DNA from 2 places in the Bacillus daqingensis genome. Region 1 is predicted to be linked to the other one. Evidence: predicted binding sites of a transcription regulator. Region 1 holds the regulator's gene; the other holds the start of a gene.
What was found. Region 1 encodes NrdR, which represses ribonucleotide reductase genes. Its sites were predicted from a motif close to AACACNATATATNGTGTT; they were not measured.
Positions count from the first base shown of each region.

Region 1 (6,830 bases):
CGCTTCTGAAAAAGCATCAGGACGGTACGCCTTAAAAAGAGCAGGAAGAGTGCGAATGAATAGCAGGACGCCCCTTGTCATCGAAGTGACAGGGGGTTTTTGTATGTACGACTGCTGAACTGTCTGTTCTCTTCATAGTGGGTTAAGCCCGGAAAAAATGTCATGCAGAAAGAACGATGGCATAAGCGAGGGAATATTGTATAATGAGAAAAACAGTTCGTTTTTAAGAACTTTATAGACTCAATTATTCGCTCACAGTGAACGACTGACTATCAGCAGATTTTGAATGGAGGGGAAACGTATGTATGAACGGACGAATCACTTTCCTCACAGCTTGTTTCAGGAAGCCAAACCGCCGTTTTTGTCACTCTATCAGCCTACGGAGCGGGCAGGAAGAGAAAAGCAGTCGAACGAAGTAGTCTTCCGCAATATGCTGAAGGCTCTGGAAGGCGCGCTGGAAGAGCGGTATCCGCACGTCAAAGCAGATAGGCTTCTAAAGCCGCTTCATGACATTGCGAGCGATCGTACCTTTTGGCGTCAAGTAACAGAAGGAATTGCCGTATTCGCTGCGGACGAGCGCTGCATCGTTTATCAGCTTGCAAGACCGGTAAAGGCGATTACAGCGGTCTCAGAGCGCCCATTCATCAGTCCGCTGATCCGCGTATTTCAATCTGCGGATAAGTACCAGCTTCTCGGTCTGACGAAGAATACATTTCGATTATTCGAAGGAAACCGGTACGGCATAAACGAAGTGGAACTGCCGGATGACATTGCGACGACAAAGGAAGAGGCCGTCGGTGCAGAAAAGAAGGAAGCGCACGTTGATCAGGTAACGTACAGCGGCGGAAATGCTGCCTATTTCGGACAAGGCGGACGCAAAGATGAAATGGACAAAGAAACGGAGAAGTTTTTCCGGTATGTCGATCGGTATGTAACAGAGCATCATTCGAATATATCAAAGCTCCCGCTCATACTTGTTGCTGTAAAGGAGCACCACGGGCTGTTCCATAAAGTAAGCAGCAATACGTTTCTGATGAAATCAGGCATCAAACGGGATGTCAGTTCGGTGGAAATGGACGAATTGACCAAGCTTGCTTGGCAGCGTATAGAGCCGGTTTATTTAGAAAAAACGAAAAAAGCGGTCGATGCTTTCGAGTCAGCACGGGCAAATGGCAAAGGCTCCTCCCGATTGGAAGAGATTGCACTGGCCTTAACGGAAAACCGGCTGGCCCATCTGCTTATAGAGGATGGGAAAAACGTTCCCGGCCATATTGAAGAAACAACTGGAGAAGTGATTGGAGCTAAACCAGAAGAGCGACAGGCAGGCGATATTTTAGGAGATTTAACAGAGCTTGCCTTTCGGCGTAACGTCCCGCTTGTGGTGCTGCCGCAGGAACGGATGCCGGCTGATACCGGGGCAGCTGCTGTATTTCGATAGCACTTCATGCTTTGGGATGACTACAATGACAAAGACACCGTCTATACAAACTGGTCAACGTGCCAACGTCGTATGGACGGTGTTTTTTTGGCATCCTCTCATACAGGCTGCATCGAAGGAACTTAGCCGCAGCCATAGCAGCAGAAGTCATCCAAATTCATTATTCCATGACGGCTTCATTCGTCCGCTTATCCATCTATCTCCTCGCTTCCGTTCAGCACAATAGAATGATGAAAGGAAGGGAGCGCCAAGTATACGTGCCCCTTGCCTTAAAGGAAGGAAATCTTTTGTAATTTACAAAAATAGATAGTATCTTTTTTGACTAATGTGCTATACTATATCCATGAAAACGCTTATATAATATAGCACATTAGCTTGGGAGGGGTATTATATGATACGAGTAGCAATTAATGGGTTTGGCAGAATTGGACGGATGGTGTTTCGCAAGGCGATGATGGATGAAAAGGTGGAAATCGCGGCTGTGAACGCAGGGTATCCGGCGGAGACGCTAGCCCACCTCGTAAACTATGATACAGTACACGGGACATTTAAAAAGCGCGTGGAAGCTGTCGACGGAAAGCTGGTAGTAGACGGGAAGCAGGTAGAACTGGTTAATTCCCGTGACCCGCTTGAGCTGCCGTGGAGAGAGCTTGGTATCGATATTGTACTGGAAGCAACAGGCAAGTTCCGCGAAAAGAAAGAAGCGGAAAAGCACCTGGAAGCAGGGGCAAAAAAGGTGATTATCACGGCGCCAGGTAAAAATGAAGATGTGACCATCGTATACGGCGTTAATGAAGAAGACTACGATCACACAAACCATCATGTCCTTTCTAATGCTTCCTGCACAACGAACTGCCTGGCACCTGTCGTCAAAGTGCTGCATGATGAGCTCGACATTGTGTCCGGAATGATGACAACGGTTCATTCCTACACAGGAGACCAGCGAAATATTGATAATCCGCACAAAGATCTGCGCCGTGCACGTGCATGCGGCCAGTCGATCATACCGACTACAACCGGAGCAGCAAAGGCAATTTCGTCTGTGCTTCCGGAAATGGAAGGAAAGCTTCACGGACTTGCTCTGCGGGTTCCGACTCCAAACGTATCGCTCGTTGACCTCGTCGTCGATGTCGGCCGCGATACGTCGGTGGAAGAAGTAAACCACATTCTTCGTGAATCCGGGATGAACGGCATGGCCGGCATTATCGGCTACACGGATGATCCGCTCGTTTCCGTTGATTTTAACGGCGACGCACGCTCTGCTATCATCGACGGACAGTCCACTATGGTCGTGAACGATCGTCAGGTAAAGGTACTTGCCTGGTACGATAACGAGTGGGGCTACTCCTGCCGTCTGCTCGACCTTGTTTACCACGTCGGCAGCTACTTAAATGCCGACCGCAGCACATACGCATCCTGATCGGTCAACATGACGGCCGTCTTCCGGAACATTCCGGAGGACGGCTTTCGCTATGAATGGCTAAAAACAGAGTGAATTGCCCGGCATAATCAGCTTTATACAGCTGGAAGATACGGTAAAAAATGATTGCATTATTGTTGTAAAAAACGTATACTAACTCTCGTAAACTTCGCTTAGCCTGATTATTAAAGGGTTAGGACCTCACCGGACTAACTTTCCCCCCAGTAATCCCGGATTAAGTGATCGACAAACAGCTTTGAAACTGAAGAAGGGGGATTTTGCAATGGATACAATGGGAAGACATGTAATTGCAGAACTATGGAAGTGCAACATCGACAAGCTTAATGATATGGCATTTATTGAACGAACCTTCGTTGACGCCGCACTTGAAGCAGGCGCAGAAGTTAGAGAGGTCGCTTTTCATAAGTTCGCACCGCAGGGTGTCAGCGGTGTGGTGATTATCAGCGAGTCGCATTTGACGATTCACAGTTTTCCGGAACATGGATATGCAAGTATTGACGTATATACGTGCGGAGACCGGATCGACCCGAACGTGGCAGCCGATTTTATTGCGAACGCACTTGGTGCTGGACGATCAGAAGTAGTTGAGGTACCACGAGGTATTGGACCGATTGAAGTCATGCAGAAATCAGGGGAAGGCTCATACAGCAGCACTTCTTCGTAAAATAGCATTATCGTTTTAAAACCGCTCCGGCAGATCAGCCGGAGCGGTTTTTTCAGGGTGGTGATCACGTCCTTTCAGGTAAATCATTTTGCATCTGCCTGTATTTGCGGATACTCGCTTTCTGGAGAGAACAGGCTCAGCTAGCTGCTTCTTTCTTTCGTTGGAAGCGATGGATCTTCACTTCGTTCTGAGCCGAGGTCCTCTGATGTCGGCAGGGGTATATACGCATCTCACTTTACAGCGCCTGAAATTTCCAGATGAAGGAATGCTGAGGATCGACTCGTTCCACCATTTTCCTGCTGATTCCATCCGATGCTCAGTCTTTCATTCCAAGCAATGCGTTTTGACCGGTCTGTCATATTCGATTGAATCAGCGGCCGTTTCTTGCTATTCTTAGAGAAGGCGAGGTGCATATAAATGGGAATCAAACAAACGTTGCAAAAAGCATTCAGTACCAGAACAGAAACAAACGAAAAACATCCGGACGAAACGCTGCAAACCCATTACTATAAAGCCATGAAAGATAAAGTGATGGCGGAGCTTCAGACAATGTTTTCCCAGAAGCAGGGGTACACGGTCAGTTCCGTATCAGAAGAGCATGGGGAAATTATCGTCAATACGACGTCTGGAAAAAAGCAATTTATCGTCATAACGGTCATCATGGTACGTCCGTACCGTACTGCGGTTGATTTTGCTGTGAATACGGATACCGTCCTGTTTACAGACTTCGGAAGCAGCGCCAAGATGGTGCGAAGCCTCTACAAAGAGCTGAACAGCAGGCTGACGTTCGTCGGTACGGCACTCGGAGATGAACTGAGCAGATAAAGTGAGGTGTCCGCAATGATATGTCCGCACTGTTCTCATAACGGAACAAAGGTATTAGATTCTAGACCGAGCGACGAAGGAAGAGCGATCCGGCGCCGCCGGGAGTGTGAAGCGTGCGGCTACCGCTATACAACTTTCGAGCGCGTTGAGAAAACGCCTCTGATTGTGGTAAAGAAAGACGGCAACCGGGAAGAGTTCAGCCGTGAAAAGCTGCTTCGCGGTCTGGTGCGGGCATGTGAAAAGCGGCCGATTCCGCTCGAGCGTTTGGAGCAGCTGACGACGGAAGTGGAAAAAGAGATGCGGAACCGAAGCGCACCGGAAATAAGCAGCAACGATATTGGTGAATACGTCATGCAGCATTTAGCTGATATCGACGATGTAGCTTACGTGCGATTTGCATCTGTCTACAGACAGTTTAAAGATATTAATGTATTTGTTGACGAATTGAAGGATCTGATCAACCGGGAAAACAAACGATCGTAACTACCGGGGCTGTCCCAGTCTGTTTCGGGGCGGCTCTTTTCTATGGAGGGATGACGACATGCGCTGGCAGGACATACAGCCCGCAACACCATTTACCGCCGTCATGTCCGCAGCGGTGCCGGACGAACGTGTCCGCTCGCTGACACTTTTATATCAGCCGCTTATCGGACCAGTCGCTTACAGCCTGTATATGATGCTCGCATCAGAGATCAGCATGAGTGCGGACCTCTCCATCCGGGGCACGCATAAACAGTGGATGACGCATACCGGACAGCCGCTGCCGATGCTGGCAGATGAACGGAGAAAGCTCGAAGCAATGGGGCTGCTCGACACATTTAAAAAGCAGGAAGACGGAGACAGCGTGTATTTATATGAGCTCAAGCAGCCGCTTTCGCCTGCCGACTTTTTTGCGGACGATTTACTGAGCGTGTATTTGTACAATCGAATAGGCAGCCGTGAACGATACCGCAGACTCCGGGAATCCTTTTCCGTACATAAAGCAGATAAAAGCGGCTTTGAAAAAGTGACGCAAGGATTCGATGAAGTATTCACTTCGATCCATCCGTCTGAAATGCGAAGTACGTCCGGGGAAATGGCCGACGCTGTCTCGTCTGCCTCGATCCTGCAGGGGAGCGGCGACGAAGCCTCCTTCAGTTTTGGCAGTGAGGAGCTGACGCTCGAAGAAATTGCAGCTCATCTGCCTCCGTTTGTTAAACGGGAGGAGCTGTACACCGAAATCAATGAAACGTGTATTCGTCAAATTGCGTTTTTATACCGGTACAGCGCGGAAGAAATTGCTTATTTAATTCAGGATGCGATGCTTCACACCGATCATCTCGACGTAAAGGAGCTGCGTGAGGCCGCTAAAAGGCGATACCGTCTGCAGGAAAACGGCAAACCGCCGATGCTTGGCATGCGCAGCCAGCCGCCGCAGCTGCGCACCGTGCAAAAGGAGCCTGCTACTGACGAAGAGCGGCAGATTCAGTACTTTGAAACGACATCGCCTCTTGAATACCTGCATGCCTTGAGCGACGGGGCAAAAGTGTTCCCGGGCGACGTAGATATTATCGAAGAGTTGATGGCCGATTACGGACTTCCGGCAGGCGTTGTGAATGTTTTAATCGACTATTTGTATATCGTCAACAACGGCAATCTGGCGAAAGGGCTCGCTTTTAAAATCGCGACCCAGTGGAAGCGTAAAAAAGTAAAGACTGTCTCGGATGCGATGGCACTGGCCAAGCAGGAGCATGAAGGCAGAAAGAATTATGAACAAAAGCAGAAGCAGCCGCAGGGAAAACAGGTAAAGCAGCCACTCCCGAAGTGGATGCAGGAGCCCCAGGAAGAAAAAAAGCAGGATGAGCAGTCTCTGCAGCGGGCCAGGCAGGAAGCGGAAAAATACAAAGCGCTGCTGCGCGAGAAAAAAGAAAAGAGAGGAGGATAAGCGATGGACCCGATTAACCAGTCGCTGCGCCGGTTTGGTGACGGACGGATTCAGGAGCGGCTGAACAAGCTGACGCGGGAAGTGACAGCAGACAGCAGAGTGGCGGCATTCTTAAACGAGCATCCGGAGATTGGCCGCGAAGCTGTTGAAAGCGGTCTGAACGACCTGTATCAGTATAAAGAACAGTGGCACAACTGCGATCACTGTCCTGGACTTGCCGCCTGTCCGAATGTGATGCAGGGCTATCAGCCGCAGCTCGATGCAGTGCGCGGGCGCATTCATCTTTCCTATCAGACGTGCCCGCTAAAGAGGCGGGACGACGAACGGAAAAGACACGAATCATTTATGAAGAGTCTTTACCTGCCGAAGGATATGCTGACTGTGACGTTCGATGACTTTGAGTCAGATACGGAAACCAGAACAGACGCCTACGTCAAAGCGCTGGCGTTTTGTACCAACACAGTACCTGGGGAAACGGCTAAAGGTCTTTACATCCACGGTCCATTCGGGGTCGGAAAAACGTTTTTGGTCAGTGCGA
Region 1 covers NZ_JBHSGK010000013.1:358,116-364,945, reverse strand. Annotated here, with positions in the region: gene coaE (dephospho-CoA kinase) at 1-35, shown strand, start outside; gene ACFO4L_RS13060 (baeRF3 domain-containing protein) at 302-1,438, shown strand; gene ACFO4L_RS13055 (glyceraldehyde-3-phosphate dehydrogenase) at 1,830-2,858, shown strand; gene speD (adenosylmethionine decarboxylase) at 3,142-3,543, shown strand; gene ACFO4L_RS13045 (DUF1499 domain-containing protein) at 3,961-4,368, shown strand; gene nrdR (transcriptional regulator NrdR) at 4,384-4,851, shown strand; gene ACFO4L_RS13035 (replication initiation and membrane attachment family protein) at 4,910-6,292, shown strand; gene dnaI (primosomal protein DnaI) at 6,296-6,830, shown strand, end outside.

Region 2 (6,830 bases), on a different contig from region 1:
TACCTTCTGTTATATGTACTTTGCGTTACAAAAGCATCTACGCCATGCGCATCGAACCTGCTTCTTAGTTGATCTGTTCTCGTCATGCTAATTCCTCCCTGTAAAGAAAGTCGAGTGCCATGCAGTACCCTTCAAAACCGAAACCGCTTATCTGCCCTCTGCATACCGGCGCTGTAACGGACACGGCACGGAATGCTTCCCGGGCGTGAACGTTGGATAGATGTACCTCTACAACCGGAATGCCTATAGAGGCAATTGCATCACGAAGCGCGTAGCTGTAGTGTGTAAACGCAGCCGGATTTAAAATGACCGCATCTGCCGTTTCTTCAGCGGCATGCAGGCAGTCAATGATAGCCCCTTCACTGCTGTATTGAAAAAAAGTAACGGCTCCGCCAAGCTGGTCCGCATGTGCTGCCACTTTTTTTTCAAGGTCATGAAGCGTCTTTGCTCCATAAATATGCGGCTCCCTTTTTCCAAGCCGATTCAAATTAGGTCCATTAATGACATGAACGTTCAGCATGCGGGCATCCCGCCTTCCTGCGAAATTCTTTCACAACGAATATTTTATCATAGTAGCCTGGGAATGAATAGTTCATCAAGGTTGGCAATACAAGGTGTAAAATCCGTTGAAACAGGGAAAAGAACGGTAGATCATTCTAGCAGTATTCGATTTGCTCATGTAAAATGTAAGTATACGTATTCCTTCACCGGACTGATGATCCGTTTAACATTTATGGAGGTGGACCTAATGAAAAGCAGGCGCATTCATCCGCTTGTGGTTATCGTATTAGCTTTTGCTGCTCTCGGCATCGGGGTCTCCCTGTTCAGCGATCCCGCCGGATTCATAACCAGTATTTTCGTAACGATTGGAATTGTCACACTGCTTATTCTGCTGTTTAAAAAGTTTTTGCAGCCGAAGCTGATGCAGCGCCAGAGCGGGTTTCAAGTGCCTGTTAAGAACGGGCGGCCCGTTGTTAAGCAGCAGCAGAAAACCAAGCCGAAATCACGTCGGAGCCACGTTCCACTGAAAACGGTGAAACAGGAAAAGCGACATCCGAAGCCGCTGCTGAAAAGGCAGTCAGAGGTGAAGCTGACCGTTATTGAAGGTAAAAAGAACCCTAAGAAAAAGAGCCGGGCCTTGTTTTAATGCTTGGCTCTTTTCTTTTACACCCGATTAAGTCTGAAGTTCTTCAGGAAGCGGGGGATCAAGCTTGAGTTCCTATTTTGTCACTGTCTATTCACAGATACTCTTTGCAGTTTGGCTGATCACTGCCGGAGCGATTTTTTGGACGTTGGATAAACGATCGGGTTTTCAGCTTCTTTATCTGACGGTGCTTTCTCTGTCGCTCGGATACGTTATTCTGATGTATTTTCCATATTTGCTTTTAAGCAATGATCGCGTTCCCTTTACCCATCCTCATATTCAGGCAACGGTTACACTGTTTGCTTTTCTGCTGCCGCTGTGCAGGAGAAGAACAGAAGCAGCCCTTTGTATTGCTGCAGCTGCAGCCGTCAGCCTGATTTACCTGCTTGCAGGAGGCGTACCTGTTTTCACCGTTACCGGCGGTATACTGATTGGCGGTTTTATCAGTTATACCTTTTACCGCAGCCTTGAATGGATCGGATCTATGCCGGATGCTTATCTATTTTCGTTCTCTATTATCCTTCCCTTCTTTTTAGCTCTTCTCTTAGCTCCTGATGATTTGTTTTTGCTGCTCCCTGGTCTGCTGCTTGGAACTGGCATAGGAGCGGTGCTGGAGCAGTATAAAGTACGGATGTTTGTTGAACAGACCCAAGCTCCAGCCAAATGGCTTGCTTCCGCTATTGGGGCAGCCGGCATTTTATTTGTTCATTTCGGCGTCCGTCCTGCTTTTGAGGGCTTCCTGATCGGTGATGTAGCGGCCGGTTTATTTCTAGGCCTGTGGATAACGATTATTCTGCCTTTTATTATGGTCGTCTCAGGTTCGTACGCTCAGTATGGACGGGGCGAAAAAATTATTTAGGGATTAATCGAGAAGGAGCACCCTATCAGCGGAAGGCTGACGGGGTGCTCCTTATGGTTTATACGTCCTGAAGTAACGATTTACTGCTCTTCTCCGCCTTCTTCAGGGTCCTGTTTTCGCTGGGTCGCTTTCAATTCTTTGACGCGATTGTGATCTTCTTCAAAATACGTTACGAGATCCCCGATCCGGTCAATCGCTTCCCAACTGAGGTGGTGTTCAATTCCTTCCACATCACTGTAAATTCGTTTCTCATCGACACCAATAATGCGCATAAATTCCTCAAGCAGTTCATGCCGGTAGACGAGCCGTTTGCCTATCTTTTTCCCTTTGGCTGTCAGGACGAGGCCTCTGTATTTTTCGTAAACTAAATAATCCTCAGCATCAAGCTTCTGAACCATTTTTGTTACAGATGATGGATGGACGTCCAATGCATCTGCAATGTCTGATACTCTGGCATAGCCTTTTTCATCGATCAGTTGATAAATTCGTTCTAAGTAATCTTCCATACTGGGTGTAGGCATGTATGATCCTCCAGACAGCTTGCATTCATTGTGCATGTCACATTTTAGCATATGCGCCGGTCTATTTCTATGCTTTCTTGCTGCTCGGTCCATTCACAGCTTAACACTGGCGCCTTTACAGGATCGATTCTTATTGCGGCTGCGTGTGTTTCGCCCACCTCATAATATTATATTCTGTTCAAGCCCGAAAAGGACTGCAGGACTCGTTCATCGAGTCCTGCAGTCCTTTTGTTACCGCAATGTGAAATTTACAACCCGCACTTTAACTGAGCGCTGCAGTTCGTGCACGTATTGCAGCCTCCGATGTCTTCTACCGTTCCCTGTCGGCAAACCGGGCACGTATCTCCAACCTCACTTCCGTAATTTACAGAAGTGGAGCGGACATCGGTAATAGTTTCAACAAGCACAACCGGCTGCTTTGTTTCATTCTGCTGCTCTCCTCCAGTGAGGTCCACTGCATAGTTGTCGTTCTCTTCTGCTTTCAGCGTAAGCACTTGTGAATCACGGCTGCCGTCAACGTAAACTGTACCGCCTTTAGCTCCGCCTTTATAGAGACGCTCATAAACAGATTTAACTTGATCTACGGTATAGCCTTTTGGTGCATTAACCGTTTTACTCAATGAGCTGTCCACCCATTTTTGAATCACACATTGAACGTCTGCATGTTCTTCAGGTGAAAGCTCCATTGACGAAACAAACCAGTCGGGCAGCTCATTCGGATCTTGTTCCGGATGTTCTTCAAGATATTTTTGCAAAATTTCTGCCTTCACTTCGATAAACTTTCCAAGTCTTCCGCTTCGGAAATAAGAGAAGGAAAAATACGGCTCCAATCCAGTAGATACTCCGACCATCGTTCCAGTAGAGCCAGTAGGCGCTACTGTTAAGAGATGAGAGTTGCGAATGCCGTGCTTCTGAATCCCCTCCAGCACGTCTAGCGGCATTTTCTTCATATAACCGGTTTCCGTGAACTTCGATCGAAGGTACTGTGTTTCATCTGCGCTGTTACTCTCAAGATAAGGAAAGCTTCCCTTTTCCTCAGCAAGTTCGATTGAGGTACGATAAGCCGTAACAGCAATCGTTTCAAAAATCTTATCAACAAGGACATTTCCTTCGTCAGAGCCATAGCGGGTCTCCGTCTTAATTAACAGATCGTGCAGCCCCATAACCCCAAGACCGACGCGTCGCTCGCCGAGCGCCTGCTTCGTGTTTTGTTCCAGGAAATAAGGAGTTGCGTCAATGACGTTGTCCTGCATGCGGACGCCGGTAGCTACTGTCTCAGCCAGTTTTTCGTAATCTACTTTCTTCGCCTCTGTATCTGCCATTTCAGCAAGGTTTACCGCAGCCAAATTGCAAACGGAGTAAGGAGCGAGCGGCTGCTCTCCGCAAGGGTTGGTAGCAACTACTTTTTGCCCGTAGGCACTTGCATTTGTCATTTCGTTAGCATTGTCTATAAAGAAAATACCAGGTTCTGCAGAATACGTCGCACAGATATTAATGAGGTTCCAAAGCTCTTTCGCTTTAATGGTGCGGTAAGTGCGGACACCAAACCCAAGCTTTTCCCATTCACGAACATCTCCGTACTCCTGCCATTCGCGGTTATACGCCTGCATTTCCTCTGCTGAATAGTTCTCTACGTCCGGGAAACGAAGCTGGTAATCTGCATCCTGCTCAACAGCTTCCATAAACTCTTTCGTTATACAGACGGAAATGTTCGCACCAGTTAAAAATTCGGCATTGTTGACCTGATACGTTCCGCCATCCCGAAGCTTTTGTTCCGCATCACGGATTACTTTTGGATCAAAGCCTCCCTGGCCTTCAATATGCTTATAATTAATGATGCTCTGGTACATTGCCTCTTCCAGCTCTGTGAACGGCGTGAATTTCAGTTTGTCTTTTATAAGAGATGCAATTTGATCATCCTCTGTCTGCTCGAGCAGATAGCGGAGAATCCGCGGATTCTGCATTTTTGAAATAATAAACTCCAAAATATCCGGGTGCCAGTCTGCGAGCATTATCATCTGTGCTCCTCGCCTGGACCCTCCCTGCTCAACGAGATGCGTCAGCTTAGCGATATCATCGAGCCAGGATACTGAACCGGAAGACTTCCCGTTCACTCCTCTTGCAAGCGCGTTTCTTGGACGAAGCGTAGATCCATTCGTTCCCACACCTCCGCCGCGGCTCATGATTTCCATGACTTGTTTGCGGTGATCGGAAATTCCCTCTCGTGAGTCAGCTACGAAAGGCATGACATAGCAGTTAAAATACGTAACGTCTGTTTCGGAGCCTGCTCCGTAAAGAACCCGTCCTGCAGGAACAAAATTCATGTTCACGAGCTGCTGGTAGAACTTTTCAAACCATTCACTGCGCTTCTCTTCTGTTTTCTCAACGGAGGCAAGACCGCGAGCATTACGCTTAGCAATCTGTTCATAATAAAGCTCAAGCGGTTTATCGATCGTCGCTAGTGAGCGCTCAACGATGCCGGTCTTTTTCTCTTCAGGAGAATCAAGCACACCGAGGAATTCTTCTTCAACCGCAATTTTAGCGGTTCCCGCTTCCCAGTTAATGCTCGTCACAAAACCGTATCCCCGTGCTGGAAACTTTGGATCGTTCTTAACGGTCAGTACGACAAAATCTCCTGCTTTTAACGTTACTTTTTCTGTATCCTTGAACGTATAACGATCCAGCATCACCAATCTGGAAACTCCGCTTTGCTGACGGTGCATATCCGGAGTTACCGGAAATACCTGTGGAAACTGCTCAATGTCCTTATTCAGCTGATCGAGATCAATTCGTTTTTCTGACATATACGTAGTCACTGGCCTCGCTCCTTCTCGTACTTTTGATAATGCTGAGCATCATTGTCCGGGCAAAAAGAAAGGAAGCCCGGCAAGGCTCCTTATGAAATTACGTAAGCATGACGCTATATATAGTGTTTTCAGTGAAATAAGCAACTATATATAGGATATATTGCTATTCTATACCCTGGTCGTCAGCTTGTAAACGCAAAAGTTATGAAATTAATATGCCGTTTTTCGAGGAGCCGGCGGGCGCAAGGCTCTGCTCGAAAAAATAGGTATATACTAGTATTTGTAATTCCACTCATCCGACGCGTATTTACTTATAGCCAGATGGCTGACCTGCTCTTTCAGCTCTTGATTGAGCTCCCACTCTTTAAGCTGAATGCCAAGATCCTCTTCAAACCCGCGCACAAAAGCAGCCCTCATATCTTCTGGAGATGGAATGCGTTCCATGAGCTCCTCCATTGGCGTCGCTTTACTGCGGAAGCCTGCCTGCATTCTCCGGCGAATTCGTTCACTCTTAAATAAAAACATATCAAATAATTTTTCCTCATCAAACCGCCGAATAATTGATCCGTGCTGCAAAATAATTCCTTTTTGTCTCGTTTGGGCACTCCCGGCAATCTTTCGACCGTTTACAACCATCTCATACCAGGATGGTGCGTCAAAACAGACGGCGGATCGCGGTGATTTTAAATCTGCTTTTTCTTCTTCCGTCCGCGGAATGGAAAATCCCGCTTCCAATCCCATGTTTTTAAATCCGAGCAGGAGACCTCCTGAAAGGACTCTGTATGCTTCGGTGATGCCGGCGGGAATACCGGGATGATCTTCCTTTACGATGATGCTGTACGTCAGCTCATCTTCGTGCAGGACAGCTCTGCCGCCTGTCGGCCTCCTGACAAGTCCTGCTTTATGCCGTTTAACAGCCTCTAGATCAATATCCCGTTCCACTCGCTGAAAATAACCGAGTGAAAGCGAGGCCGGATTCCATTCATAAAAGCGGATAACCGGAGGAATTCGCCCTTCCCGGTGCCAATCCATCAGCTTTTCATCAAGCGCCATGTTGTAGGCGGGACCGGCCGGACCTGAATTTATGTAATACCATTGTTCCATACGAGCAACCTCCCAACCATTCTATCATACAGAAAAACAGACTGAAGAACAAAGCAGAAAGAGAAACATTGCACAAAGACCTGATAACGTTTATTATTTAGTATGGTAAACGTCATGTAAAGGGGTGTCAGAATGGAACTGTGGATACTGATTGCAGTAACCGTCTTGCTAATTGTGTTTCTCATTTTCCGTATGAAAAAACCGTCGTACCTGTCGGTTTTGACACAGGAAGAGTTCACTAAAAATTACCGAAAAGCACAGTTGATTGATGTCCGTGAAGAGCGGGAATTTAAAACCGGACATATTCTGGGTGCACGAAATATTCCGCTTTCTCAAATGAGGATGCGAAACTCAGAGATTCGGCCGGATAAGCCTGTTTATTTATACTGTCAAAA
Region 2 covers NZ_JBHSGK010000021.1:110,408-117,237, forward strand. Annotated here, with positions in the region: gene ACFO4L_RS16045 (M24 family metallopeptidase) at 1-86, opposite strand, end outside; gene aroQ (type II 3-dehydroquinate dehydratase) at 83-520, opposite strand; gene ACFO4L_RS16055 (SA1362 family protein) at 749-1,147, shown strand; gene ACFO4L_RS16060 (hypothetical protein) at 1,212-2,003, shown strand; gene mntR (transcriptional regulator MntR) at 2,084-2,524, opposite strand; gene ACFO4L_RS16070 (vitamin B12-dependent ribonucleotide reductase) at 2,773-5,328, opposite strand; gene ACFO4L_RS16075 (lipoate--protein ligase family protein) at 5,605-6,435, opposite strand; gene ACFO4L_RS16080 (rhodanese-like domain-containing protein) at 6,568-6,830, shown strand, end outside.
Region 2: a site for NrdR is predicted at 5,441-5,458, ahead of ACFO4L_RS16070 (vitamin B12-dependent ribonucleotide reductase). Genes of this name have one in related genera too.